One region of the Proteus columbae genome, then DNA from elsewhere that is predicted to be linked to it. Evidence: predicted binding sites of a transcription regulator. Region 1 holds the regulator's gene; each other region holds the start of a gene.

Region 1 (7,664 bases):
AACCACCTAATGGGTCAACACCTAATTTTAAGCCCGCTTTCTTAATTGCTTGCATATCAACAACGTCACCTAACGCTTTGACATAAGGCATAATTAAGTCTTGTGCTTGAATATAACCACTTGCTAATGCTTCATCATAAGAAAGACGATTGATCCCTGCTAAATTGTTCTCAAGCAGTTCATTGGCACGTTTTTCAATCACTGAAGTTAAATCGGTATCAGCAGGTCCACCATTTGATGGATTATATTTAATACCGCCATCTTCGGGTGGATTATGAGATGGAGTGATCACGATACCATCAGCAATATCTTGATGTGCTTCGTTGTATGTCAAAATAGAAAAAGAGACTGCTGGTGTTGGTGTATAGCCATTATTTTCTTGAATAATCACTTTAACTTTATTGGCAGCAAGTACTTCTAAAACAGAAATAAATGCAGGCTCTGACAGTCCATGGGTATCTTTACCCACGTAACATGGCCCTGTTACTCCATTCTTAGCACGTACTTCAGCAATAGCCTGCGCAATTGCCAGAATATGTGCTTCATTAAAGCTATGGCGATTTGCACTTCCACGATGACCAGATGTACCAAATTTCACACGATGAGCGTTATTGCTAGCTTGTGGTTTAAGTGAATAATATTGAGACGTTAATTGCGCCACATTAATCAGATCACTTTGACGAGTATGCTGCCCTGCTCTTGGATGAATTGCCACAAATCTTCTCCTATTTGACATCACAATCACGCTTTAAACAAAAGCCTTTGCAATGCATCAATTAACAATAGTGGTTAGATAGTTCCACACACCTTATCAATCTCATTTGCAGGGAATTGCATATCCTGCATGATGCTTTGTACCATCGTTCTCTTGCGCTCTGTGTTTGAGTTAGTGATAACCCAAAACGGCGTGCCTGAAATATGGCGCGGTTTTGTATGACGTCCACTATCGAGTAATGTTTGTTCATCACCAGCAAAATAGATGCGTGTTCGTCCATGTACTGTTTCAGCAGATTGAGTAAAAGTAGCACTATCTAGGCTATATAACGTAGAAAGGATCTGTAAAAAACGATCAACTGATTTTGTTTTTTCTGCGTAACTATCAGATAACAGCAGTTCTCGCATTTCACGGATCGGATTTTTTGCTGGTGTAATAGCTGGTGTTATAGGTGTAGGTTCAGCTTCCTGTTTAATAACAGGTACTTGTACTGACTCAGTGACAACGACTGGTTGTACGGGCTGTTTGGCATCGAGCTTCAGTAGACGCCTTAAAATATCTGAAGCGCTTTCACCGATATGTCTAGTTTCGCTAGCAATATAGCGGTAAAGTTCGTCATCAATTTCTATCTTTTTCATTGCTACCCAGTACTATTTTCAAAAAAAAGTAATTAGGATTATAAGATATAATCTTTAAAAACAAAATAGGCAAAATTTCAATAACTTAAAGAGGATCTATTCAAGATCCTGCCATTTTAAAGGCTAAGCTCGGTATTTATCCTATTGTTTATCTTGGTATCATCTTCTATTCTTTGAACTTATTCACACAAAGTCAGTTTTAAACGCCGCTATATCACACTATCCCAGCCCCCAAATAATATAAAATTCTAATTATTTATTTTTGAGCAATGTCAAGATTTCAACTTTTTAAATAAGTTTGGAACATACATCTAGATAATGGCATTTTTATGGTTTTTTATAAATTTATCTTATCAATTATTTCTGAACTTCATTACTCTTTCATATTATTGCGATAAGTTGGCTTAGCATCTTGTGCATGTCATCATAGAAGAAAATCGCAATCATCTTGGTCATTAATATGAAACTCAATACATTACTAAATTATCAATTACACCAACCTGAAACGACACCTGTATCTAATTTACCTATCGTCTTGATCCATGGCCTCTTTGGTGATCTCAATAATTTAGGTGTTTTAGGTCGTGCACTTCGTCAAGATAATACCGTGATACAAATTGATGTGCGTAACCATGGACACTCTCCTCATAGCGAAAGTATGAATTATCAAGATATGGCGCAAGATGTGCTCGCATTGCTTGACAGTTTAACTATCTCAAAAGCCATTATTATTGGGCACTCAATGGGAGGCAAAATTGCGATGGCGATGACAGCATTAGCTCCCGAACGTATTGCAAATATTGTTGTGATTGATATGTCACCCGTTACTTATAACGTTCGCCGCCATGACAAAATTTTTGCAGCGCTTGAAGCCGTAACAGAAGCTAAAGTCACACGTCGTCAAGATGCTGTGGAAATCATGCGTCCTTTTATTAAAGAGGAAGGTGTGATCCAATTTTTACTCAAATCATTCAAAAATGGTGAGTGGCTATTTAATTTACCTGCAATAAAAAATGCTTATTCAGATATTATTGGCTGGCAAGAGGTGCCGGCTTGGCATCATCCTGTATTATTTATTCGTGGCGGTTTATCACCTTACATTTTAGATGAGTATCGTGAAAACATCGCTCGTCAATTTCCGCTCGCGACCGCCTTTGTTGTCGCAAATACAGGGCATTGGGTACATTCAGAAAAGCCAGATACCGTTATTAAGGCTATTCGTCGTTTTTTAGAGAAAGCTTAGTTAATAAACTTAACAGCTTAAAATAACGTCACTGAAAAATGATAATTTAGTAGAATGTATAATTATTGTGCTTAAAAATAGCGTCTGTTGATAAAAAGACCAAATCACAATAAGTTAAACTCAGGAAGCAGTGGCGAGACATCACTATGTGGGGTATTATTGGGCGTTTCGCAATTGAGTCATTGGTATACGCCCTTTCACAGCAAAATTTATGGCAAAAGAACAAACTGATCGCACCACACTGGATTTGTTCGCAGATGAACGCAGACCTGGGCGACCTAAAACAAACCCGCTTTCTCGGGATGAACAGCTTAGAATTAATAAACGCAATCAATTAAGACGTGACAGAGTTAATGGTTTACGTCGAGTTGAGTTAAAATTAAATGAAGATGCTGTAAATGCTCTCAATGAGTTGGCGACAGAAAGAAACGTCAGTCGTAGTGAACTTATTGAAGAAATATTACTAGAGCAATTGGCGCAAAATAACGCCTTAAAAATGCATCAAAACAAGAATAGTTAGCAGATAAACCACACAAATTCGACAGAATTAGCCTGCTATTTTCGTCAAAATACGTTTTTAGTTTTCTATTATGAAAACACAATGCTTATCTTTCACTAGTAATTGTTCAAACACAGACAAATATACTCTAAATATTTTGAAGTGTAGCTAGGTGACAAGTGAATGAATCACTAGAAACATACAAGAAGTATGTGACTTGTGGAAATATACGTAGTCAATAACGCTACAATTTGAAATATAACGAATTTAGAATAAAAGAGGTTATCTCACTTTATGGCAATCATAGGAATATTCTTCGGCAGTGATACTGGCAACACTGAAAATATTGCCAAAATGCTTCAAGAAAGACTGGGCGCTGATAATGCCGAAGTTCATGATATTGCAAAATCCAGTCAAGAAGACATCGAAGCGTTCGATATTCTGTTACTAGGTATTCCTACTTGGTATTATGGTGAAGCACAATGTGATTGGGATGATTTTTTCCCAACACTAGAAGATATTGATTTCAATGGTAAGCTTGTTGCACTATTTGGTTGTGGTGACCAAGAAGACTATGCAGAATATTTCTGTGATGCAATGGGTACTATCCGCGATATTATTGAACCTCGTGGTGCAGTTATCGTAGGACATTGGCCAACCGAAGGTTATCATTTCGAAGCCTCTAAAGGGCTTGCAGATGATAATCATTTTATCGGCCTTGCGATTGATGAAGATCGTCAACCAGAATTAACCGAAGAGCGTGTTGACGCTTGGGTTGCTCAAATCAAAGAAGAAATGAGCCTAGACGAAATTTTGGGATAATATAAATACTCAATATTGAGAATGATAATTATTCAATGGTGTGCTAAGATAGTGTGATAGGTGGGGTGTTTATTTTTAAATATCATGCCTATAATCAATGAGGTTATTTATTCACCCGAGTATTAATGAATAAAGCCCATTTGTGAGCACAAAAATTAAATTCACCATTAGCAACAGGATTAAATCCGCATGACCGACAATAATAAAGCGTTAAAAAATGCTGGGTTAAAAGTTACACTTCCTCGCTTAAAGATCTTGGAAGTGCTCCAGGATCCTGAGTGCCATCATGTCAGTGCTGAAGATCTCTACAAAAAACTTATCGATATCGGTGAAGAGATTGGTCTGGCAACAGTGTATCGCGTCTTAAACCAATTTGATGATGCTGGTATTGTTACCCGACATAATTTTGAAGGTGGTAAATCAGTATTTGAATTAACTCAACAACACCATCATGACCATTTAATTTGTCTTGATTGTGGCAAAGTTATTGAGTTTACAGACGATGCAATTGAATTACGCCAAAGAAATATCGCTGAACGTCATGGTATCAAACTTTCCAATCATAGCCTTTATTTATATGGCCATTGTGCTGAAGGTAATTGTAAAGAAGATAGCCACGCACATGATGAGAAATAATTCATTCTGGATAATCTCTCAGTAAAAAAAAGGAACTGTGAACAGTTCCTTTTTTATTGGCTCCCGCTATGAACCTCAATATTATCGTGTAATGACGTCACCTTAAAGATAACATAAGCTATATCAATTCACTTCGTCACACTAATACTGTGTTTGATATGTTTTAAATGCACCACTATCGTAAAAGTAACAATAACTAACAGTGACCAAGAGCCCCACTTCCCTGCATGCACGGCAGACCAAGCACCAATTTGGTTTGGATATTGCCAAACACCGAAGAACGTACCAAAATTCTCAGCAAGCCAAATAAAGAAACCAATCAGAATAAAAGCAAGTAATAAGGGCATTTTTCGCTCTGTATCATAAGGCGTAAAATAAACCACACTACGAGCATAAAGACCTAAAATAAAGGCCGTTAAATACCAACGATAATCACCAATAAAATGATGAGAAAAGAAATTAATATAAATCGCAAGTGCAACCAATGTTGCCAGCCAATAAGGTGGATAATGTTCAATTCGTACCTTTAAAAAACGCCATGCTTGAATTAAATAACTCCCCACAGCCGAATACATAAAGCCTGTAAATAATGGGACTTCCCACAATTTCGTGTAAGCAAAATCAGGGTATTTCCATGAACCAATTGCCGCTGATGTTTTAAATAACTCCATCACAAAACCAACAATGTGGAAAAAACAAATCGCTTTTAATTCATCCCATGTTTCTAGCTTTCCCCACACCATCCATAATTGAAAAGCGATAGCGAGAATAAGCAGTACATCATAACGAGGTATACCAAAGACACCTTTACTTGGCGTTGCAAATAAAATAAAAAAGAAAAATCCCGCAAATAAACAAGAACGCGCCTCTTTCACACCAAAAAAAAGAAATTCAACAATAAATCGTTTTATACCTTTAAAGGGCTTCAATGGTGGTTCTAATAAAAAATCATCCAATCGCTTTAACATGCTTCTTCCTGAAAACTCGCATTATCGAACAGCCTTCAATGCGGAATAATACATAAGGTGAGATAAAATGAATGGTAAGAAATCTGCCATAGAATAAAAAAACGTACAAGGATGAAAAGGACGAAAAAAAAGAAAGGAATGAAAAAATAAAGGTATTTCCCCCCCACTACGATACCCACTCTGACTGCCTTTACTTAGGGTAAATACCTTACGCAAATTCTGCGAAATAACTGAAGCACAAGAGATAAACATAACCCACTCACATTTATCTCAGACGACATGACATGACGACTTTACTTCATTACTTTTACTACATTACTTTTACTACATTACTTTTACTACATACTGCGATTTTAAAACGACTCTTTACTTCGACTCTTCTACTTCTTACTACTGTTGCTGACAACTTCACTTTATTAACGAGACTTATTTGTAAGGTTCTTCTTAATTAATGCATCTCTATCTTTCTACTAGTTATTTTTACTTATCGTAATCGTATTTAGCTTTTTTAGTTTTATTCAGGATAAAGTGCAATTAATACACTTTATCCTTATGCTGATATTAGAAAATAGTGAATGGCATTATCACGTTAAACTTAACGTCTTTTTCATCTTGGAAGATATTACCAAAACCACCGTCATAACTTGGAATATCGGAGTGGTTATCGTAACGGGTATAATGAAGCTTAAAGAGAGTACCTTTAGCGCGACCTTCTTGAACCGTATACATAATATCCGCATTCCATGCACTTTCTCTGATACGCTGACCTTGGTCATAAACGGCTTTACCACTTGGTTTCGCATCCCATGCGTAAATATATGAAGTACCGACAGCCCAACCTGACAGATCCCAGTTTTTCAGATCATACATAACGCCAGCATAAAGTGCTTTTTCTCCATTGGCGTTAAAGTCAGAACGACCATCCCACCAAACATCAAGACGACCGTTAGAGGTTGCCCAGCCTGGAGTCATACGTTGTAAGAAATAACCTTGATTACCTTCAGCTTTAACCCACGTTCCTTCTACTTTGAAGTCAAATACATTGTAGGTATAACCAAAAGTCAGTGCTTGTAACCATGCCAACCCATCATAAACGTCATTAACACCACCGCCGGTAACTTTATCTTTAGCACCGTAGAATTGGTAAGACGTTCTTAATGCATTGTCAGCAATTGGAAAATCATAAGAAACTTTGCCAAAATACTGATCGATATAACCATCGGCCTGACCAAATGCAGCTTCTAACACTAGGCTGTTTTTAAAATCATATTTGGCGCCAAAAGAGTGAAGATAGCTGATATTGGTTTCTAGATCAGCTTTACGGAAGTTATACATATTCCGATACCACGGTGCTTTATATTCATCCGTCCACATATATGAGAAAGATAATTCACCGCTTTTATCGAAATCGAAAACTGCACCCGCTTCAGCACCGCGATAAGTCCCCGGTAAGAAGCTCCAATGTGGACGCAATAAGCTTTGGCCTTTAGGTTGAATATATCCACCTTGAGCCCAGAAATTGCCTAATTTGAATTTCGCAGCCGCTTTATAAACACTCATGCCACTGCGATCGCCAGTCCATTTTTCATCCCAGCGACTTTTTGCATCACTAAAACCGATTTCATTAGGTGCAGCTGGGCCACTGTTATTCAATTCAGCTGCGCCAAAAGCAGCTAAATCAATACCAATAAAATCACCAAGGTAGCCTGATGAGAAATCTAAATTAGCGTTGAAAGTAGAATGGTGTAAGTTAGCTTTGTATTTGCCGTAATCAGGACTATTTGGTGTTAACTCTTTTCTATCACGGTCACGTTGCCAATAAAAAAGACCGCCTGTTAAGGTTGAGTCGTCAATAAACCCTTCAGCATGAGACATTTTTGCAGGTAGTGCAGTTACAAGCAATGCGCCCATAACGGCAAGTGCCACCCTGCCTGGTTTAGCATGTTGCATAACCATAGCATTGTTTCCTCTTTGACTTTGACTAAAAAAGAAATAAGCACAATGCCTATTTCCAAATATAAAACCCCAAGTGGGGAAAAAACCTAAATTAGGTTAGAAACAGCATATTTTTCGCGACGCGAATTATCAACCTAAAAAAAAGAATTTTTATCAAAATATGACAAAGGACACATAACCAAATGAT
Region 2 (7,664 bases), 830 kb from region 1:
GCTTTGCAAATTTGTTTATATTTTGGTTTTTCCTAATTTTTTCTCTTGTATTTTCATACGTTAGCAATAAACCTTTAATAATATCTAAATCTTTTCCATCTGATGTTCTATCAATGAGTTCATTTAAATCTGATATTTTATCATTAATTTCGATCAATAAAGAGTGGTCTATAACTGCTAAATTTAATATTGAATTTACTTTTTTTATTGAATCGCTGAGTTTATTTGCTAGAAAGCTTGCGGGGGATTTTACATATTCTTGAATTGCATTAATTAGAGAGGCTTGTGCATGTTCTTCTGATACTCTAATTTTAATTATCTCTTCATGTTTTTCACTTTTTTTATCTACTTTAATTTCCAATAAATCAGTTATATTCTTAAATTTTCCATCTTTATAGTATGTTTCTATAATTTCATTAAACTTTCCAGAAAATAAGGTGTCGAGATATTTTTCTTTGTTAAGATTTTCTGTGTCAATTTTATTGGAAGATAAAATATTTATTTTATTTTTTTTAGACTCTATTTCTATTTTTTTTAATTTTTCGGCGATGTTTTCTACAACTGTTTTATTTAGCACATCGGAAAACTCTTTGCTAATAGTTTCTTTCTTGTTATTGCCATTTAAAATTAAATTATCGATTTTTGAATTTATTATATATTCATTGCTATTATCAATGTCTTGTAAGTCTAATCTTTTTATAAATAATATATCGTTATAATATTTAAATACTCCGTTTATTTGTTCGACACTATAAATGCCGATACTTTTAGGTAAGTTTTCTATTATATTTTTTTCTTCGGTACTAATTTCAAAAATATTTGTCTTTTTTTCATCCATCAATAAAGGCTCGATTATTTCGCGAAATTCTTTTTCAAATTTTTCTCCATATTCTTTTCCATATTCTTCCTTTAACTCTGAAGGTTTTTCAGAATTATGATAATAAAAGATTTTTAATATGGTTGAGTTTTTATTATACTTATCTAAATTTGCTAATATATTTATTTTGTTTTCAGTGGAAAAGTCGCTATTGTTAAAGTTATTTATATTAAGCAAACCTAAATTATTATCATCATAAGGGATGGTAAGTTTTAATACATTTTCTTTCCCCTTTTCACTAGTTTTAATCTTAAATTTTATTTGTTTTTCTTGAGTTATTTTAATGTCCAGTTTTTTATCTATATTACTATTATTATATTGTTTAGATATCGATTTAATTAAATCTAATTTTCCACCTAATGTTATTTTTTCCGCCTTTAAATTCAATATGTTAATAAAAAGGTCGCCTTTATCTTTTTCATTTAATTTTTCACTTAATGTATCGTAAGTAGATAAAAAATTATTTAAATTTTCTTTGTCTTCCTTTAAGGTTGCATTATTGTATAAGTTTTCATTATTTATGATGTATTCAAATGCTGCAAAGTCTAAATTAAATTCCTTTGTTATATTTGAATGTTCATTGGATATGATTTTATTATTATTTTCATCTAGAAGAAAAAAAGTTACTTTTTCTGGTGTAAACTCTATATCTAATATTTTTCTGTCTTTATTGAGAATTTCTTTCAATCCCAGATAACTATGTATTATATTATAGGTTGAATAAAATTTATCGTTAAAAATATTGTTTAGTAATAAACTGGTATAAGAATCATTATATTCTTCATTACTATTTTCTTTTATTATTTCCCATATTTTATCCATCACATATTTTTTTGTCATTCCACTACAATTTTTTTTTGATGCAACCTCATTTAGTTTTGATTTTCCTTTTTTTAAAGAATCTAGTTCGTTATCTCTATAATTATCATCATTCAATAATAATGATAAACTGCTTCTTATTAATTCTATTTTTTCTTCCGTGTTTTTATTTTCCATTTTATTTATTTTATCTACTTTATCTACTACTATTGATACTATATGATTAATATCATCTTGGGGTAATTGATTAAACAATGATTTAATGCTTTGATTATTAATAATATTCTCATTTTGTTCTTTTGAGCAACCAATTTTAAATATATGTGTACCATCCTGAATAAAATTGATCTCAAAATAAAAAACATTATTATCTATTTTAATGTTAAATGTATCTTTATAATCACTTAGTGATAAATTCCTTAGTTCTTGAAATTTACCTATTTTATCTAAAAATGAAACTTTAGGGTTATAATAAACATCATAAAGTAATGTCATGACTTGCTTTTTATCGCTAATATGGAAAAAATCTTTTATCTTATCCCAGATAGTCATGACTTTATTGACTTTTTCTCCAGATAAAACGCTATTAATCTGAGCTGATGTTAGTTTACTATTTCCTATGGTTATGCTATTCATATTTCGCCTAGTTTGAAAAAATTTAAAGTAAGATAATAATAAATAATAATAAAATTACTTAATGTAAATAAATGTCTTGATTATTTTAATAAAAAATACTTTTCTTTTTATAATGTAGAACATATGCCATTGTATCAATAATACAATTTAAGTATTCTCATCTATAACTTTATTTCTATTTTATATAATGGCTGTTTTTTGATTGTAATATATGCACGCATTAATTTTAAAACTGTCTATTCTTTGTCTTTACTGAAAAAATTATTTATTTTTCAATGAGATGTCATATCCATTTTTTTAGTAGGAATTTTATCTATTTTATTTTTATCAATATCACATTTATTTATATATACGCGAATCATAATAATCCTGAGTAATAAATCGTGTAATATAAAATTAATCTAATTTATCAACTTCAATAAAACACTATAACGGCGCACCCTCAGATAATGGTTATCCTGCTGGATTAATGGATGGTGATTTTAACGCAATAATGGCCGCTGATAATCTTGATGTACCCACGTTATTTAAAGCATTAGGATTATATCCAGCAATAAATCAGCAAGATCACGATCAGGTTTATTTACGAAATTATGGCCAACGCTCTTTAATGCGAGGAGGAGCTTGGTATTCACAGCAATTAGCAGGAATGCGAACTTTATGCTTAAGCCACCATGCATGACATCGCAGCACTTCTGTCGGTGGACGCCTTGCTTGGATTGACATAAGCAGTTAATTAACCCGAAAAATTATCATTTATAGACATTTTTGCATAAATTAATTTACCTTAGTATCGATTACATGAATAATAGTGGTAATAGTAATGATTATTATTCGGTGACTTATTGTGGTTAATTTTTATGCATTTAAATTGAAACCTGTGGCATTAATTTGTTCTGCCACCCTTCCTTTTATTTTGACTACACAGGCTTTTGCTGAAGAAACAGCAAAAACAGAACACGTTGAGAAGCTTGTTGTGAGCGCTCAAGCACTAAAAGTAAATACACGTTTGCAAGAAACACCTAAATCGGTTTCTGTTATTTCTCAACAAGATCTAGAAACACATGCTCCACAAAAATTAGATGAAGCATTGCGTTATACATCTGGTGTTGTCTCTCAACCTTATGGTGCGGATAACGACACAGATTGGCTTCGTGTTCGTGGCTTTGAAGCAGCAACCTATTTAGATGGTAGCCGCCTTTTCCGTGATGGTTATTATACATGGTTATTAGAGCCTTATGGTTTTGAACAAATTGAAGTGGTAAAAGGCGCATCGGCGGTATTATTTGGTGAATCGACACCAGGTGGTGCGGTTAACGTGGTACAAAAGAAGCCTAGTTTTAAACCTCAAAATGAAGTATTTCTTGAGGTCGGAAATAATGACCAACGTGGTTTAGGTTTTGATGTTTCAAGTGCTACCGATGATAAACGTGTGCGCTATCGTCTTGTTGGATTAATGAAAAAATCAGATGGAGAATTATCTCACACTGATAATGAGCGTATTTACCTTGCGCCAAGTGTCGCGATCAACCTGACTGATGATACATCATTAACCTTTATGGCAACCTATTTGCATGATGACGGTACGCCAACTAATCCTTTCTTCCCTGCTGCCGGTACATTAATTTCATCTCCTTTTGGTAAAATAAAGCCTACTACCAACTTAGGTGAACCAGGATACGATAAATATAAACGAACCCAAATTTCAGCTGGTTATTTATTAGAGAGTAATATCAATGATGTTTGGCGTTTTTCTCAACGTTTAAATTATGGTTATAACGATCTGCTTTTACGTAGCGTTTATGCATTTCCTAATTCAGATATAACAGCAACAGAATTGAATCGCGGTGTTGTTTTCCGTGATGGTAAAAATCAAAGTATTACCTTTGATAATAATGTGGTCGGTGAATGGGATACGGATAACTTTGAGCACACATTATTAGCAGGCGCAGAATTGCAATATCACCAAACTAAAGGTGATGAACAAGATAATTATAGTTTTGGCACCATTAATCCTTGGAACCCTATTTACGGAAACTATACCCCACTCAATCCAGCAGATAACGTTAATCGAACTATTGATAAAACCCAATATAGCCTTTATTCACAATATCAAACCAAATTTGATAGTCGCTGGGTTGCCGTTGCTGGTGTACGCCAAGATTGGGTAAAAACAGAAAATACAGCAAAAGTAAAAAATGAGGATAAATCTCGTACTGATAGCGAATTTAGCCTGAATGCAGGATTAATGTATTTAGCGGATAATGGATTATCGCCTTATGTCAGTTATTCCGAGTCCTTTGAGGTAATGAGCACTATCGATCCAGCAACAAAGGATCTGTATAAACCGTTAAAAGGTGATCAAATTGAAGCAGGTGTGAAATATACACCTGATTTTATGGATGGCTACTTTAATATTGCTTGGTTTGATATCACTCAGAAAAATGCGCTTGTTGCAAACCCAACGACATTTGTTTCAACACAAACAGGTAAAGTGACTTCAAAAGGTATTGAAGTAACAAGTGAAATGCAATTAACGGAACGTTTAGCGTTAAAAGCCAATTACACCTATACCGATATGCAAACAGATGACACGGGTAATAGAGGTAAACAACAAGCAGGTTTAATTCCTAAACACACCGCGTCAGCTTGGGGCAGTTACACTATCCCAATAACAGGAACTCAAGATTTAACCTTGGGAACAGGTGTTCGTTATTTAGGTAAATCTAAAGATAATCCTAAGAGCAGTGATTTAACGGTACCAAGTGCAACATTATGGGATATGGCAGCAACCTATAATTTCAATAAACAGTGGCAATTACAGTTAAATATCAACAATATTCTTGATAAAGAATATCTCTCTGGCTGTGATTATTACTGCTATTACGGGCAATCTCGTTCTGTTTTATTAAACGCTAAATATCGCTGGTAATTTTCTTTTTTATTCCGCTTTTTATTGTTAACCATGCAATAAAAGGCGGAATATGATTTTATAAATGAGTGACCATGTTTGAACTCTCAAATATTCAAATGGATCGCGGTGGACGCACTATTCTATCAATACCCTCACTGCGTATTTCAGATTCAGGATTAACCATTGTGCTTGGCCATAATGGCTCAGGTAAATCGACACTCGTCAGTTTGTTATCGGGTCAGCAAATCCCTGATAGTGGATGTCTCACACTAAATAACCGTAATATCTCACAATATAAGCCTCGTGATTTGGCTAAACAAATCGCGTTTCTTCCCCAAAAACTTCCCGCGTCTGCTGGATTAACTGTCAGAGAATTAGTGTGTTTAGGACGCTTTCCTTGGCGTGGAACATTAGGCCGTTGGAATAAAAAAGATGATGAAATTATCACAATGGCGATGGAAAAAGCGGGAGTACTTCCTTTCGCTGACACGCTTGCAGATGATTTATCAGGTGGTGAGCGTCAACGGGCTTGGGTTGCAATGTTACTCGCTCAACAATCACCGATCTTGATATTAGATGAACCAACCTCGGCATTAGACATACATCATCAATACCAATTAATGGAATTGTTGAGTGAGTTAAATCAAACTCAGCACGTTGGTATTATTGTTATTTTGCATGATCTTAACCTTGCCTTGCGTTATGCCACTCATATCATCGCACTTAAAAAAGGGAAAATTGCGTTTGAAGGTGAGGTCTCATTACTTTTTGATGATGAGCGACTCTCCTCGCTTTATGAAACACCCATTAAGCTGATTGAACACCCTGATAATAAAGGCTCACAACAACATAAAGTGGCGGTGGTATGCGTGTAATATTACAAACAATAGTTAATTTACTGTCCTTTTGTTTAGTTATTTTATTAATTACCCCCACAGTAAATGCGGCGCAACATAATAATGAAAAGGCTTCTAACACACCGCAACGCATTATTGTTTTAGACTGGGATTTACTTGAACAAATATTAACACTTGAAGTGAACCCCGTAGGGGCAACTGAAATTGCAGGTTATAACCAATGGGTTGCTCACCCTATTGCACCGAATTCTATTGAAGAAGTTGGTATGCGAGCAGAGCCTAATTTAGAAAAAATAGCGACGTTAAAACCTGACCTTATTTTAGCATCAAGCTCACAACAAGATTTATTACCTGTATTAGAAACCATTGCTCCTGTGGTTTATTTACCTAATTTTTCTCGCCAAGATAATGCGGCACAAGTCGCTCTGGCGCATTTTAATACCCTTGCTTCGCTTTTGGGAAAAGAAGCTCTCGCACAACAAAAGTTAGCTGAAATGGACGCTACTTTTGCGCAATTTAAAGCAAAGTTACAGCAGGCATTTATCACATTACCTGAAGTAGAAGTGATCCGTTTTTCTACGCTCACCTCCATCTTTTTATATACTGAAAATTCAACAACCGAATATGTGATAAATAAGCTGGGGCTGAAATCGGCAATATCATTACCGCCACAACCTTGGGGTATTGATCAACGAAGAATGAATGTATTGCAACAGATTAAACATGGTTATGTCCTTTATATGTTGCCTTTTCCTGATGAAAGTAAACTGCAAAAATCAGTATTATGGAAAGCCATGCCATTTGTGCAAAATGGGCATTTTCATTCAGTCAAACCTGTCTGGAATTATGGAGGAATGACATCATTGACATTAATGGCGCAAGCCATTACTGAAAGCTTATTAGATATGGCACCTAGTAATGAAAATTAAGCAACTTACTTTCTATTTTTTGGTAATTATCTTATTAAGCATTACCAACTTACAAATTGATAATTCTCTTTCTTTATCTCATCAATTGTATTTATTGGCTAATTCAGCCACAACAATTCCTTTTGCTGATGTTTTTTTCTTGCATGCACAATTACCACGTTTAGCTATGACCGTTGTTATTGGCGGGTTATTTGGTGTTGTTGGCAGTTTAATGCAGCAATTAACGCAAAATAATTTAACTTCCCCTTTAACCTTAGGAACTTCATCAGGTGCTTGGCTAGCCTTAGTGATCGTTAATATTTGGTTCACTGGCTGGGTTACAGATTACAGTGCAGTAGCTGCAACAATTGGCGCTTTATTAGCCTTTTCTCTGGTGATTATTATTGCAGGTATTCGCAATATGACCGGCTTACCTTTAGTTGTTTCAGGTATGGTGGTCAATATTTTATTAGGCGCTATTGCAACGGCATTAGTGACATTAAACTCACAATTTGCTCAAAATATATTCATGTGGGGAGCTGGTGATTTAGCACAAGATGGCTGGGATAAAGTTTATTGGTTATTACCACGAATAACACCTGTTTTACTTATTTTTATCTTTGCACCTCGTATTCTCACTTTATTACGTTTAG
Region 3 (7,664 bases), 270 kb from region 1:
AAATTATTTGGTCAAGGAATGAGTGACGGTGCATGGCCTTCATTATTAGATACCTTGTTATATGCCGGTATCGCCGCGCCGATCACGGCAATCCTCGGACTATTAATTGCCTATATCGTGGTGCGCCAAGACTTCAAAGGTAAAAAAAGTATCGAGTTCACAACCATGCTTTGTTTTGCCGTACCAGGAACCGTCGCAGGTGTCTCTTATATTCTTGCGTTTAACGACTCGCCTTTCTATTTAACGGGAACGGCGGCAATTGTGATTATCTCTATGACAATGCGTAACGTGCCTGTGGGAATACGTGCAGGTATTGCGGGATTAGGACAAATTGATAAATCGCTTGATGAAGCTTCTCTAAGTTTAAGAGCGAACTCAATGAGAACCATTTTCTATGTGCTGTTACCGTTATTACGCCCTGCTATTTTATCTGCACTGATTTATAGCTTTGTGCGTGCGATAACGACAGTCAGTGCCATCGTTTTCCTTGTTACACCAGATACACGCGTTGCAACCGCTTATATTTTAAACCGCGTTGAAGATGGTGAATACGGCGTCGCAATTGCCTACGGCTCGATTTTAATCGTCGTGATGTTGGCAATTATTTTCTTATTTGACTATTTGATTGGCGAAGCCCGTGTTTCACGCTCTAAAGCCAAAAATGCACAGTAATACGGAGTATAAATCATGACACAACAACATTTCGTTGAACTGAAAAATGTAATTAAGCGTTTTGGCACTAACACGGTGATTGAAGATCTCAGTTTGTCTATTCCACAAGGCAAAATGGTTTCATTATTAGGGCCTTCAGGTTGCGGTAAAACAACAGTATTACGTTTAGTGGCAGGGTTAGAAAAACCAACAGAAGGCAAAATTTTTATCGATGGCGAAGATGTTACCGACCGTTCGATCCAGCAACGCGACATCTGTATGGTGTTTCAGTCTTATGCCCTTTTCCCTCATATGTCGTTGGGCGAAAATATTGGCTATGGCTTAAAAATGCTGGGGCGCCCTAAGGCTGAAATTAAACAACGTGTTTCTGAAGCCTTAGAGCTGGTGGATTTAGCAGGCTTTGAAGACCGTTTTGTTGACCAAATTTCAGGTGGTCAACAACAACGTGTTGCATTAGCTCGCGCCTTAATTTTGAAACCTAAAGTTCTACTTTTTGATGAACCATTGAGTAACCTTGATGCTAACTTACGTCGTAGTATGAGAGAGAAAATTCGTGAATTACAACAACAGTTTAATATCACGTCTCTTTATGTCACTCATGACCAAAGTGAAGCATTTGCCGTTTCTGATATGGTTTTAGTGATGAATAAAGGCAAGATAATGCAATTAGGTTCACCACAAAATCTTTATCGCCAACCCGCGTCTGAATTTATGGCAAGCTTTATGGGAGATGCAAACTTATTCCCAGCCACATTGGGCGCTGATTATGTTGATATCTTCCAATATCGCCTACCGAAACCAGATACATTTAATACGACTAAAACCGAAGTTAGAGTTGGAGTTAGACCAGAAGCGATTACCTTATCTCAACAAGGCGATGTCTGTCAGCAATGTAAAATAGTGCATGTGGCTTACATGGGACCACAATATGAAGTCACGGTAGAATGGCAAAATCAAACCTTGCTATTACAAGTCAATGCCACACAGCTTCAGCCGAATGTAGGTGACAGTTATTATCTACAAATTCACCCTTATGGCATGTTTATCCTAGAATAAGCGTCTTTATCTTATTTATCTTAAAGGCACCTTTGAGGTGCCTTTTTTCATCTCTTCTCCCTCTTTCATAGAAAATATTTTTATATATAAATTACAATAACTTATAAAAATTTTATCATTTTGAAAAAATCACCACTTGCTAATGATAATTATATTTACTTACAATATTTACAAAATGTTATGTTATAACATTATAAAATAAAGGAGGTAAGTAAAATGAAAAAGTCTGTTTTTAGTTATACAACGCTTTTTATTTCAATAAGTTATTCATTATTTGCAAACGCAAACACCACAACGAAATCAGAAGAAAAACGACCAAATGAGGTATTAAAGGTTTATTCAACACCTTTACAAACACCACAAGAAAAAATGGCAACACCCGTTGCTGTCATTACACAAGAAGAGTTACGCGCTAATCGTAGTTCATCTATTGCTGAAACATTGACATCTCTACCCGGTTTTCATGCCAGTTTTTTTGGTGGAGGCTCAGTGCATCCCGTTATTCGTGGGATGTCAGGCAACCGAGTAAAAGTATTGCACAGTGGTAGTGATCTTATGGATGTCTCGTCGATTGGTGCAGATCACGCAATCACGAGTGAACCTTTTTTAAGCCAGCGTATTGAAGTATTAAAAGGATCTTCAGCATTACTTTATGGAGGCGGCACAATAGGTGGCGCCATTAATGTTATTGATAGCAAAATTCCTATGTCAGTGCCTGAAAAAGGTTACGACGGCGAATTACATTATCAATATGATTCTGTTTCTAAAGGAAATACCGGTGCAGCAGGTTTGACATTAGGGCAAGATAATTTAGCTCTGCGTATTGAAGGCACGAAACGTTACCAAAGTAATTACAAACAACCCGAGCCATTACATCAAGGGGAAGCAAGCCGTTTAGCTGGCTCTTATCAAGATAACCAATCTGCAAATATCGGTGCATCATGGATCTTTGATGAGGGTTATATTGGGATTGGCTATGGTGAACAACATCGCCGATATGGATTACCTGGTCATACTCATTTTCATGAGGAGGAGCATCATCACGCCCCTACTCACCCACCTTTAGTTGGTCATCATCATCATGATCACAATCATGAATACCCTGATGAACAACATGAGCATGGCATTCCTTATATTATTATGGAGAGTAAACGATGGGATCTTCGTGGTGAAAAAAGTAACCCATTTGCCGGTATTGAATCGGTACGTTTCAGTGCGGCCAGAACCCATTATCATCATGATGAAAAAGAAGGTCACGAAGTTAGTACCCAATTTAAAAACAAAGGAGATGAATTAAGATTTTCTTTCACACATCAACCTATTTTAGGCTGGCATGGTGTTATTGGCGGGCAATTTAATCAACGTGATTTTAGTGCTTATGGAGAAGAGGCTTATGTACCGTCAACAAAAACAAAAAATCACTCACTCTTTTTATTAGAAGAATACCAATTCGGCGATTTTCGCTATGAATTAGGTTTTCGCCAAGAGTGGCAATCACTGTTAAATAGAGAAACTCAAAAAAACAATAAACAGAGTGCATCTTCGATTTCTGCTGGATTAGCGTGGAATTTTACACAAGATTATTTTTTAAATTTATCACTATCACACACGAAAAGATTACCTGTTGCAGAAGAGCTTTACGCGAATGGTGTTCATGCTGCAAGCCGAACTATTGAAAAAGGCGATCCTAATTTAACCGCAGAGACAGCAAATAATATTGATATTGGAGTCACTAAAGTAACAGGTGATATTCAATTCAATATTAGTACCTATTATAACCATATTGATAATTATATTTATGGCAAGTTTACTGGCGCTGAATTAAATAATGGATTTCGACCATTACAATACGTACAACATGATGCTCAATTCAAAGGTATAGAAGGTAATATTGATTATTACTATCACCAAGATAGCTTAATTGGTATTTCTGGTGATTATGTCAGAGCAAATTTACTGCATAATAAAGGAAATATTCCAAGGATCCCCGCTTATCGATTAAGCGTTTATATTAAACATAGTTTAACAGAAAATCTAAATGGGAAAATTCAGGTTGATCACTTTGGAAAACAGAATAAAACAGCCGAATACGAAACGCCAACAGCATCTTATAATACAGTTAGCTTAGGTAGTGAATATATTGGCTATTTAGATAATACCAATTATACCTTGTATGCCAAAGTTAATAATATCTTTGATGCAAAAGGAAAAGACAGTACCTCTTATATTAAAGATGAAATGTATTTACCAGGTCGTAATATCATATTAGGCACTACTCTTACATTCTAAGTATAAAAAATAATTATGAAAAAAAGTAAATTCTCTATTATTTTACTTATGCTTTTGTCGTCTCCTTTATATGGAAAAGAGAATAATGAAGATAAAAGCAAAGGAAAAGAAATACCAAACGATGTTATTACTGTTAAAGCAACATCAATAAAAAACAAAGAGACTTTCTCTTCATTGTTACTGAATAATCGGGAAGAGATAAAAGGAAAACAACTTGAACAAATAAAGTCCAATACCATTGGTAATACTGTTTCAAAAGTCGCAGGAGTACAAGCAGAAGGTTTTGGCCCTAATGCCGCAAGACCCGTTATTCGTAGCATGTCTGGAAATAGAGTGGGTATTTTAGTCAATAATCTTCCTATTAATGATGTTTCATTTATCAGCGGAAATATGCCTATTCCCATTGATATGAACAGAATTAATGAAATATCGATCAGTAAAAACTCTGAAGCACTACTTTATGGTGGTAGTAGCAGTGGTGGTGCAATTCATTTGTGGGATGATAGGATAATGACACAGTTGCCTGAAAAAGCGATTTCAGGCGCCGTGACATTTAATGGAAGTACCAATAACGGTAATGGTGGATCAGCAAATATTAAATTCAGTAATGAAGAAAACTGGGTTTTTAATATTTCGGGTGCCACTAAACGAGTTACTAGATATAAAATTCCAACACATTCTAAAGCAGCACCTTGCTATAGCTATCAACAACTAAAAAGTCACTTTGCGTTACGTGATCAATGCCAAGTTGATATGAAAGTGTTTACCAGCCGTAATCCTGAAGCTTACCCTTACATTAGTGAGTTTTGGAAAAAATACAAAGTTGAATATGAATTAAGCGAAGATGATAAATATACTTTTAAAGATAAAGATTATTTTTCAGGTATTGGTTATGTTGATAACGAAGCTAACTCACAATATAAACCTGGCAGTCCCACATCCATTGAACATGTAACACCGCCCAAGCATTATGTTGAAAATAACAACAAAGAAATTCCTAATAGCTTTTTAAAAAGTCAAAGTGGTAATGCATCACTCTCTTATATTGAAGATGATGGTTATTTAGGCCTATCTATTACTGATTTTCAAACATCTTATGGTGTACCAGGATATGCTTATCTCACGTCGAAAACGACACGAGAAATGTACAAACCTATTTCAGTTTCAAACCATAATCGACGAATAGATATACAAGGAAAACATTATCACTTAACGCCATTTTTCAGAGACAGCGCTTTTTATTACTCTTATTCTGAATCGAAAGATGAGGAGTTGGTCGGTCAAATTGCATCATCGGTATTTAACACTAAAAGCCATCAATTAGCGATAGAAACTGCGCATACTCCGCTATTTAATCGGCTTAACGGTGCTGTTGGAATTAACGGTAATTATCGTGATCTGAAAACATCTGGCTATGATGCTTATTTACCAAGTGTATTAACCAAAGAGTATGGAATATATTGGGTTGAATCTCTAAATTTATCTCCTTTTGAAATTACCGCGGGATACCGTAAAGGCTATACCCATCATCATCTAAATATTCCCGATAATTATAATAGCGGTCGAGGACAAGGTTCAAATCTGCAAAATCGTCATTTTGATACCAGTGCAAATACATTAGCCTTATCTTTTACACCAATTGATGAATGGACATTAAAGCTACAAAAAAATATTTCTTATCGCGCTCCTGAAATTAATGAACTTTATACACATGGTCCCCACTATGCTTATTTAATTGAAGAACAAGGAAACAGTAAATTTAATACAGAAAAAAGTAAGAGCATTGAATTATCGTCCATTATTGAGATCGGTAATTTTTCTAATAAACTCAATCTGTATAAAACTGACTATAGTGATTTTAAGTTTAGACGCTTAACGGGCGTAAGCCGTGGTGGCGTTACAGTAATGGAATGGGATGAAACTGATCTTGAAACAAAAGGATTAGAATACGAATTTAAATATTTATATGAAATGCCTCACGACCATAATCTTACATTCACACTATTTGGTGATTTTGTTGAAAACAGAAGTAAAAGAAAGCTCTTTATTGCAGGTAATTATTTGCCTAATCTTCCCAATGAAAAACATGGTATTAGCCTTAATTATCAGCATGAAGAGTTAACCGCATTTAGTACTGCGACTTACTATAAAAAACAAAAAGAAAGTGGTGGATTAATGTATGGTGGGGATATTACTTTTCCTTCTTACACATTAGTTGATGCAGGAATTGGCAAAAAATATCATCTTGATAAATTAGATGTTTCTGTTGATTTTATTATTAATAATCTCACCAATACAGAAGCAAGACCCGCTTCTTCTCAGTTGAAATATTTAGCCCCTTTGCCGGGTAGAAATTATGGAGTGAATATCAAAATTGATTTTTAGCCAATTTATCTTTAACCATGCGTAAAAGTAAGCGAGGCACCCAATGGGTGCCTCTTTTTTATAATAATACTACGACATTTACATCCTGGTGTGAATGTTTGAGGTAATGCTTGGTGTAGCATATTGCTACGTTTTTATTGTTTTAGAAAAATACTTGTACTACTCCCTTTATTTTTTGAGAGGCTATCAGAACAAAAGCTGATAGCCTCCGTTCTCTCTCTATTTTCCTTGAGCGAGATATTTTTGCATTTCATCTGCTGGAACCATACCACCACCAGTCGCCCAGACTAAATGCGTCGCATTTTGCATTTTTTGACTGTCCAGTGATAAACCTTGCAGATAATCTTTAGCTTGAGTGACATGTACAGCGCCCGCCATTCCAGCTAAAGCCGAAGGTTCTAACTTAATCCCTTCTTCTTTATTTAATAAACTGAGTAAGTCATAAAGCTCTTGGTCATCAATAGTGTAATAACCATCAATTAAGCGCTCCATTGCTCGACCAACAAAGCCAGATGCACGACCAACAGCAAGACCATCAGCTGCAGTTACGTTATCGATACCAATCTCTTGTACAGAGATGCCTTCATGTAACTGGGTATAAACACCCAATAACATACAAGGTGAATGCGTTGGCTCTGCAAATAAGCAGTGTACGGCATCCCCAAATGCCAGTTTTAGCCCAAAAGCAACACCACCAGGGCCACCACCGACACCACAAGGCAGGTAAACAAACAGAGGATGTTCACTATCAACACGAACACCTTGTTCTTCAAATTGGCGTTTTAAACGTAATCCCGCTACCGCATAACCCAAAAATAATGTTTTTGAGTTTTCATCATCGATAAAGAAACAGTTAGGATCTTTCTCTGCTTCTTTGCGACCCTCTTCTACTGCGATGCTGTAATCTTGTTCATATTCAACAACATTAACGCCATGAGAACGTAATTTATCTTTCTTCCACTGACGTGCATCAGCAGACATATGAACACTCACGCTAAAGCCTAATTTCGCACTCATGATCCCAATAGACATACCTAAGTTGCCTGTTGAGCCAACAGCAATGCTGTATTGGCTAAAGAACTCACGGAATTTATCAGAAAATAATTTTTCATAATTATCGTCTGTGCTCAACAATCCCGCGTTTATCGCTAATTTCTCAGCATGAGTCAGTACTTCATAAATCCCACCACGCGCTTTAATTGAGCCAGAAATAGGTAAATGACTGTCCTTTTTCAAACGCAATTGACCGCTAATGGACGTGT
Region 4 (7,664 bases), 590 kb from region 1:
TTGAACCGTGTAGAGTGATAGTTTGCTTTGGTCGTCCGTCATGATAGCAAACTCGGCAAATGAGCCTAATTTATCTAGTTTATCAATTGTGATATGAAACTCATCTAGAAAATAGATTTCTCTTGATTTTGTATAATTGAGAATACAATGGTAGCCAAGTGTCGTAAACATAGAGACTGTTTTTTCTGCATCTTCGATGCGAACGGCTTCACATTGTGATAAATCAGGGCCTTTAACGATAAGAAGATTTATTCCTGAGGGTAGCATTTTTCTTACGCATAAACTGATGGTTGGAGTTGAAAATTCAGTATTATCATGTTCCATGTACCAATCTGTTTCTTTATTCTCAGGTGTAAATAATGTGGCTCCTGATTTTTTTAATTCATTAATAAAATTTTGTGGATTTTGAAGGTGATATTTTAGTTCAGCTTCAAATTTACCTTGAAAGTGTTCAGACATACGTTTTCCCCAATTTAGCGTTAATGAATTATAGCGCATTAACAAGGTGCTCTTCTGAGATAAAAACGAACTTTTAGTGTTATTTCATTATTTTCTATTTTAGTAAATTAGATGAAAATATTTAAATAGAGTAATGGATAAAATTACTATGAAATAAGGATAAGAGGATATAGTGTTATTAAAAAAAGATATAAGGGAAAATAAAGGGGCGTTGCCCCTTTATTATTACAGAACACCTTCGAACGGGTTCCAACTTTGATCATTTTTGGTTTCTTTTAAGTAGTATGCATAGTTGGCTGTTATCGCCCATAAAATGTTAACTGCGATACCCACAGCATTGATAACACTATTGTTTACAGGTAAAAAACCAATAATAGTAAAAATGGCAATATTAATAGCAAATAATGTTAATGCCTTGCGCCATAAACCTAAAATAAGAAAGTAAATAAAACCAAAGAAAAATGCCCAGATATTCATTCCAATAAGAATACGTTTACCAAAGGAGAGTTCTTTATAAGCAGCTTTAAATTCTGGCGTTTTAGGTGAGCCATATTTATCAAAAAATGAAAAACGCTCTTGCCATTTTTCAGAAAGTTCTTTATTCATTTTAATTCCTTTTACTCTGTTGATTAAATTTAGCCTTAATAGAAAAGTATCTTTACATAATTTAACATCATGAACAATATAAATTTATTAAGAGATTATTAATATAAGAGTTTATATAAAAAGCATTAAAGTGACTGTATTTCTAGTCATTTTTTAATAATTATCTTATTGCTTCAGAATATATTTTTAATAATTACTCTTAAAAATAAACAGGATAAAATAAAATATCATTTTGAATGGATTTTATGGTGAAAAGAATAAGAAATCTGGCTTATGACGAATACCAGATTTCTTATGGAAGTAGGAAGTGAGTGATTAACGCACGACTAATACAGATGATTCTGCGTAACTAACCACTGAAGATGCGGTAGAACCTAGAAGATAAGTTTTCATACCAGGATTACGAGAACCAATGACAATCAGCTCTGCTTGAATTTTTTTTGCGGTTTCTAAAATTTTATCGCGAGGATTGCCTATAGACACGTAAAATTGAGTTGTACTATTGGGAATATCAATGTGCGATAAATTTTCTTTTAGTGTGGATAATGCAATTTCAATACGTTGTTTGTCACTTGCTAGTCTATCTTGGCCTGCGAATGCAAATCCGACAAAAGACTCATAACTTGGAATGACTGATAAAAAATGAATATTCAATTTGTCAGCGACAGACAATGCTTTTAGATGAGACACAACCTTGTCTAATAAACCAAGCTCTGTAAAATCAACGGGTACTAACACTGTTTTTGTCATAGTGGCTCCTAATTAACCTTTTATTATGATTAGGGCTTTTATATTAATTTTTTGTGCATACAAATATGAGTTGCCTACTAATCTTATCAGTCAAAATGAAAAACTGCACAAAAATTGGAATTATTTTTATTTTTTGAGAGTTATGTATTTTTTTATGTGAAAAGAGTGAAAAAAACTGCTGTCTGAAAAATAAATATGTAGCAATATCAAATAGAAATCATAAAAAAATAGGGAATGATAACAAGTAATAGAAGGATATTTTATTTTTCTAATGATGATTATTGTAGATATTACGTTGTATATATTTATTGATATATGGTAAAGCTTATTTTTGAATATTTTTTAATGGTTGGAATATGATTTTTATTTAATGCTAATTTTAATTTCTTGGATTATAAAGAAAAAGTTAATAAATATGGAAACTAAAATTAAAAGTCAAAAGTGAAATATTATATTTATATATTTCAATGCGTTAGGTTATTTTATGTAATGGTTAAATACATGTTTTATCTTAATGATAATAAATGCTATTTAGCTTTTTAATAGTATTAAAAGCATATTACAAATGAGATTGGTTTTTATTTTTATTACGGCTAATTAATTAAAAAAAATAAATAAAAGCACACTTAAATAGCTATATTTTTATTTTTAACTGTGCATAATATCCATAATGTTAATTTTCATCGCAAGGAACGTAAAATATGTTACATCAAGATATGATCAACAAATTGAATGAACAGCTAAATCTAGAGTTTTATTCGGCAAATCTGTATTTGCAAATGAGTGCTTGGTGCGACGATAAAGGGTTTGATGGGGCTGCTAAATTTTTAAAAGCTCACTCTCGTGAAGAAATGGAACATATGCACCGCTTATTTGATTACTTAAGTGATACAGGTGCAATGCCTTTACTTGGGGCGATTGAAGCTCCACCTGCTGAGTTTTCATCATTATCTGAGTTATTCGATAAAACTTACGAACATGAAAAACATATTACATCTGAGATTAATAAATTAGCGCATGTTGCAATGACAACTCAGGATTATTCAACATTTAACTTCTTACAATGGTATGTTGCAGAGCAGCATGAAGAAGAAAAATTATTCAAATCAATCCTTGATAAATTAGCAATGGTTGGTGACAGTGGAAAAGCTTTATTCTTGTTAGATAAAGATCTGAACACATTATCAACATCTGCACATGTCTAATTATTAATAAAGCTTTAAATAGCCTAAATTAATAAATGAATTATTGCGCTCTGCTGTGAATGAATAGCAGGGCGTTTTTTATTCTTCTATATTACCTCCCTTTCTATTGTTGCTATTCTTATCTCTTCTCTTACTTACATTGTCTGTTTTTTACCCTAAAAAATACCTACCCCATGTTATTTATACAGAGTGGTTATTTTACTTTTAGTTGTATTTGGTTATGTATTGAACTGTTTAGACTGTCAATATGGGTATTATATTTTCTCAAAGTGTAAAAATGGGTGATATTTGAAACAGAAACTGGTCTAAATAACATATATTTTGAGTGCTAGTTCACAACCTTTTATTTCTAATATCAAGAAGCGAAGATCTTGACGTAAATTTGCTATAAAATATTTTCATAAATAAAAAAATCACCTGTAATTTAAGAGGTTATTATGTCATTAAATACACTTAAGACATCTTGGGGTAAATTATCGGCTATTGCTGTTTTATTCCTTGGTATGTCATACCAACAAGCATTAGCACACGCACACTTAAAATCACAGTTACCTGCTGAAGGTGCTGCTATTGAACAAGCGCAAGCGCCTAAAGTTATCACACTAGACTTTTCTGAAGGTATTGAATTAGCCTTTAGCAAAATTAAAGTCACTAATAGCGACGGTAAAGAAATTACCGTAGGAAAACTGAGTTTAGATCCTGTTAACAACACTAAATTATTATTGCCTTTAGAAAGTGATTTAGCAGAAGGTAATTATTTAGTTAATTGGAACGTTGTTTCTGTTGATGGGCACAAGACAAAAGGTTCTTATCAATTTAGTGTAAAATAATGACACCTGAAGACGTTTATATTTTATGCCGTTTTTTCCATTTCGTGGCAGTCATGTTTATGTTCGGACTGAGCTTCTCGGCTGCCATTCTTGCAAAAGATAAGTTCATTCCTCTTATTCAAGTCCGTTTGCGCCCTGCATTAGCCATTAGTACCGTCACTGTCTTTATTACGACTTATTTATGGATGGTTGTGCAATCTGGTATTATGGGAAATGGATGGGAAGACGCTTGGTCATTCGAAATATGGAAAGCGGTATTAGGTACTTCTTTTGGTCAAGTTTGGCAATGGCAATTGGTATTAGCAACCGTTGCATTAGCCGTTTTATTTATACACCAACGTTATATTCGTAACTTCTCTTTATTAATTGTTGCTTCAATTATGTTGATCTTACATGCATCAATTGGTCATGGTGCCATGTTTGCAGGATCAGAAGCGATATTTTACAAAGTTAACCAAAGTATTCATCTTATTAGTGCTGCCTATTGGTTTGGTGGTTTATGGCCATTTGTTGCTTGTTTGCAATTTTTACGGAATAAAGACGAGCTTGCAGATGGAATGATCAAACCTATCATTAGTACAATGAAGCGATTTTCACTTTTTGGTCATATTGCTGTTTTATTGGTTATTATTACCGGTGTTATCAGTGCCGTTATGTTAATTCCAGGATGGCCAGCCGTACAATTATCATCTGAATATCAAAGTATGTTATGGCTTAAAATTAGCTTAGTGGTGTTAATGCTTGGCCTAGCTGTAATCAATCGTTATGTCTTAGTTCCTCATATCCGTAAGAAAAATAACTTTCAATGGTTGCTAGTAAATAGTTGGTTTGAACTATTACTTGGAACAATGGTTATTTTTACTGTAGCCATCTTTGCGATTAACTCACCCGTATAGATTGTTATATAATCGAAAAAACCTAATTTCTTAAGTGAGACATCCACATGAAACGTTTTTTATTAGCGGGAATGTTAATGCTTTTCTCTTTTCAAGCATTCTCGGCGGCACCTATTTCAACGGTCAGTAAACTTCAATTTGGTGACGATTGGCCATTTACTCGAGAAGAAGTGATGCTCAATTGCCGTGCTGATGGTGCTTGGTTTGTGATTAATCCAGCAACACTGATGCAGTATCCACTTAATGAAATTGCAATGAAACAAATGGAAAGTGGGAAAGTAAAAGCACAGTTAATTGATGTTATTTTACTGCCAGATCCTAATGCACCTGAAAAGAAAAAATCAGTAAAAGTGATACAGAATGCGATTAAGTTGCTCTGTGAGAGTAATTAATCAAGTGATTGATAATATGACTAAGGTTTTTTATTTTTATCGTATTGATTTTAATAATAAAAATTAAGAGCAAAGATTTTTTGAATAGAAAATGGTGTGCTACTAGGTTGTTTACTGGATCTTTACATATTGTTAGCTAATATTTAACAGTAGGTTGTGAGATAGAAAAGTCTGAGTTAGTCCTCGATTTTTGTTTATGCAGTAATCAACAATTACTTTTTAGCGCACGGCTCGCAATGAGCCATTTCCCTAAGCCAGATAAATGATTTATCTGGCTTTTTTTATGTTATTTCGCTTTAGCATCTCGTTATGCCACTTTTAAGATCCAGTGGTGATTATCTTTATCATAAGCATGACGATAAAGCAGAATATTTTTATCTTTCAATTGGGCTGGAATACTTGTGTTTTCATCCCATCCATCTAATTGCATGCAAAACTCTTTGTCATAATCACATGGAATATGAATATAAGTTAATTGGTTATCAGAAGAGTGTTTCAAAGTAATATCTTCAATTTCATAGCAAGCAATTTTCAACGTTGTCTTTTTCATAATAAAACTCCGGATTAAGCGATGTTGTGTTCTGTTGTGTATTGTTGGTGGCATTTATTTTAAAGAATGCTTTTTGACCGAACAAAATTAAGCATAGTATAAATGGAATCTATTTCCAAAATATTTTTTGGAAATAAAAAAAGCGGATCATTTTTTGTGATCCGCTTTAAATAAATTATCTGAAATAGGGCAGAATTGTCTAATTTTTAAGGTTTAGGTATTGCTGTTCCCCATTCATCCCAATCTTTGGGTTCTTTATCATTTAAAATGAAATTCTGTTCCTGTTTTGCTTTCGCTTGTAATGGTGTGGAAGGTGGTGTTGCAAAAGTGATCCCACCGCGTATAAATTGCTTGAATGTACCACTACGAATAACGCCGCCAGTTAAACCAAACGAGAAGTTATATCCAGATGAGAGCCAAAACTCAGTATTATTTCGAACTAGGTATTGGTATTTTTTACTAATACGGATGTGAATTAATACTCTGTCAGACATGTTTCCTAGTTCAAGACCTGTTACGGCGCCAACTTCAAGACCACGGTAGTAAATTGGTGTACCAATTTGTACCGAACCCGCTTCAGTGGCATTTAACACAAGATTTAATCCATCGAGATAGCGTGAGTCTGTAATGTTAGATGTTTGCAATTCAAATTGACGATATACGCCACCATTGCCAGGTTCTGCTTTAATATAAGGTTGTATAAGTGAATCTAAGTTATCTAATCCTGATGCTGTTAATTCGGGAGTAACAACAGCGAAGCGACTGCCTGATCTCGCAAAGGTTTTGACATAATCAGGGTAGAGAACAGCAGATACAGTCACTGCTTTTCTATCTGGTGAAAGGATTAATGATTCGACTTGTCCAATATCAATGCCTAAATAACGAATAGGCATTCCTTCAGAGAGTTTGCTTGCGTCATATGTTTTTAAAGTAATTTGAGCACCGATAGCTCGTGCGCTAGTTTCTGATGGATAGAGTTTGTAACGTGAAACGTTATTATTGATATTTTCGAAATTATCAAAACTGATTGCGCCTTTTAATGCGCGATTTAGTGGTGTTGCTTCAACAGTTAATCCTGAGCCATTAACAGATACTTTTGCTGCCCCTTCAGTCCAAAATACACTCTTTTCTGTAAGCAGATGGCGGTATTGCTTTGAAATATAAACATCAATATCAAATTCATCCATTAAAGGTCGAACATCAGTAATTTCACCGACTTGGAATTGATGATAAAGAACCACTGAACCTTTTTGTATCCCAGGAAGGCTTGCTGCTTTTAAAGTGAGTATCACGGGTAATTCATTACCATCAACACTGGCTTTAGCAAAAAAGTCGTTACGATAAAGGCGATACTGTTCTTTAGGTGTTCCTTTAGTACCTTGAATAAGATGAATGCCTCCTTCAAGCCATTCTTGAGGTGTAGCACCTTGAACTTCAATGCCATTTAGACCCATATTGACGTTAATTCGGCTATTAGCAACAAATTTACTATTTTCATAAATATAATGTTTATATTCAGGGGCAATAATTGCATCAAAAATAACTCCATCATCACTCATATTACGCTGAATGATTTGTCCAATAGTAATTCCTCTAAAAAGAATAGGTTGTCCTGCATCGACGCCCCAACTTTCTTCACTGGTTAGAGAAATGATTAATCCATCTTCGCCATATATTGCTTTACCCGCATCTACGGAGGTTGCTGATTGTAAAACAAATTGCTGGTTTTCTTGTGCTGGAGGGCTGTTTTCTGGGGAATCAAACGCAATTGCACCATTGATTAAAGCAGAAACACTTTCCATTTTTACTGATACGCCACTTTTTAAATTGAAATTACCTTGAAAGCCCGAGACGTTCCAGAAATGGCTATCTTGGCGAATTAAGTGGGCATATTGTTTATCAATACTAAGTTCAATAAAAATACCTTGATTATCAGGGCGAATCGCATAGCTATACACTTTACCAACAGGAACTTG

What was found. The regulator Fur, encoded in region 1, represses iron uptake genes when iron is present. The targets are predictions, from matches to a motif close to ATAATAATGAGAACNACTATCAA.
Region 2: the regulator Fur is predicted to act here: its motif matches at 3,144-3,166, upstream of F1325_RS09335 (TonB-dependent siderophore receptor).
Region 3: the regulator Fur is predicted to act here: its motif matches at 1,871-1,893, upstream of F1325_RS03870 (TonB-dependent receptor domain-containing protein).
Region 4: the regulator Fur is predicted to act here: its motif matches at 2,381-2,403, upstream of ftnA (non-heme ferritin).

Annotation. Positions count from the first base shown of each region.
Region 1 covers NZ_CP043925.1:1,097,875-1,105,538, reverse strand. Annotated here, with positions in the region: gene pgm (phosphoglucomutase (alpha-D-glucose-1,6-bisphosphate-dependent)) at 1-715, opposite strand, end outside; gene seqA (replication initiation negative regulator SeqA) at 790-1,353, opposite strand; gene ybfF (esterase) at 1,814-2,596, shown strand; gene ybfE (LexA regulated protein) at 2,808-3,116, shown strand; gene fldA (flavodoxin FldA) at 3,390-3,917, shown strand; gene fur (ferric iron uptake transcriptional regulator) at 4,107-4,553, shown strand; gene F1325_RS05100 (DUF817 domain-containing protein) at 4,682-5,521, opposite strand; gene chiP (chitoporin ChiP) at 6,083-7,477, opposite strand.
Region 2 covers NZ_CP043925.1:1,925,995-1,933,658, forward strand. Annotated here, with positions in the region: gene F1325_RS09325 (hypothetical protein) at 1-2,332, opposite strand, end outside; gene F1325_RS09330 (hypothetical protein) at 2,802-3,014, shown strand; gene F1325_RS09335 (TonB-dependent siderophore receptor) at 3,180-5,264, shown strand; gene F1325_RS09340 (ABC transporter ATP-binding protein) at 5,339-6,121, shown strand; gene F1325_RS09345 (iron-siderophore ABC transporter substrate-binding protein) at 6,112-7,032, shown strand; gene fhuB (Fe(3+)-hydroxamate ABC transporter permease FhuB) at 7,022-7,664, shown strand, end outside.
Region 3 covers NZ_CP043925.1:831,479-839,142, reverse strand. Annotated here, with positions in the region: gene F1325_RS03880 (ABC transporter permease) at 1-672, shown strand, start outside; gene fbpC (ferric ABC transporter ATP-binding protein) at 688-1,728, shown strand; gene F1325_RS03870 (TonB-dependent receptor domain-containing protein) at 1,945-4,017, shown strand; gene F1325_RS03865 (TonB-dependent receptor) at 4,033-6,402, shown strand; gene F1325_RS03860 (D-serine ammonia-lyase) at 6,622-7,664, opposite strand, start outside.
Region 4 covers NZ_CP043925.1:1,687,398-1,695,061, forward strand. Annotated here, with positions in the region: gene F1325_RS08180 (class IV adenylate cyclase) at 1-498, opposite strand, end outside; gene F1325_RS08185 (DUF2628 domain-containing protein) at 685-1,065, opposite strand; gene F1325_RS08190 (universal stress protein) at 1,381-1,815, opposite strand; gene ftnA (non-heme ferritin) at 2,517-3,020, shown strand; gene copC (copper homeostasis periplasmic binding protein CopC) at 3,458-3,850, shown strand; gene copD (copper homeostasis membrane protein CopD) at 3,850-4,746, shown strand; gene F1325_RS08210 (YebY family protein) at 4,794-5,138, shown strand; gene F1325_RS08215 (DUF1480 family protein) at 5,446-5,688, opposite strand; gene F1325_RS08220 (PqiB family protein) at 5,895-7,664, opposite strand, start outside.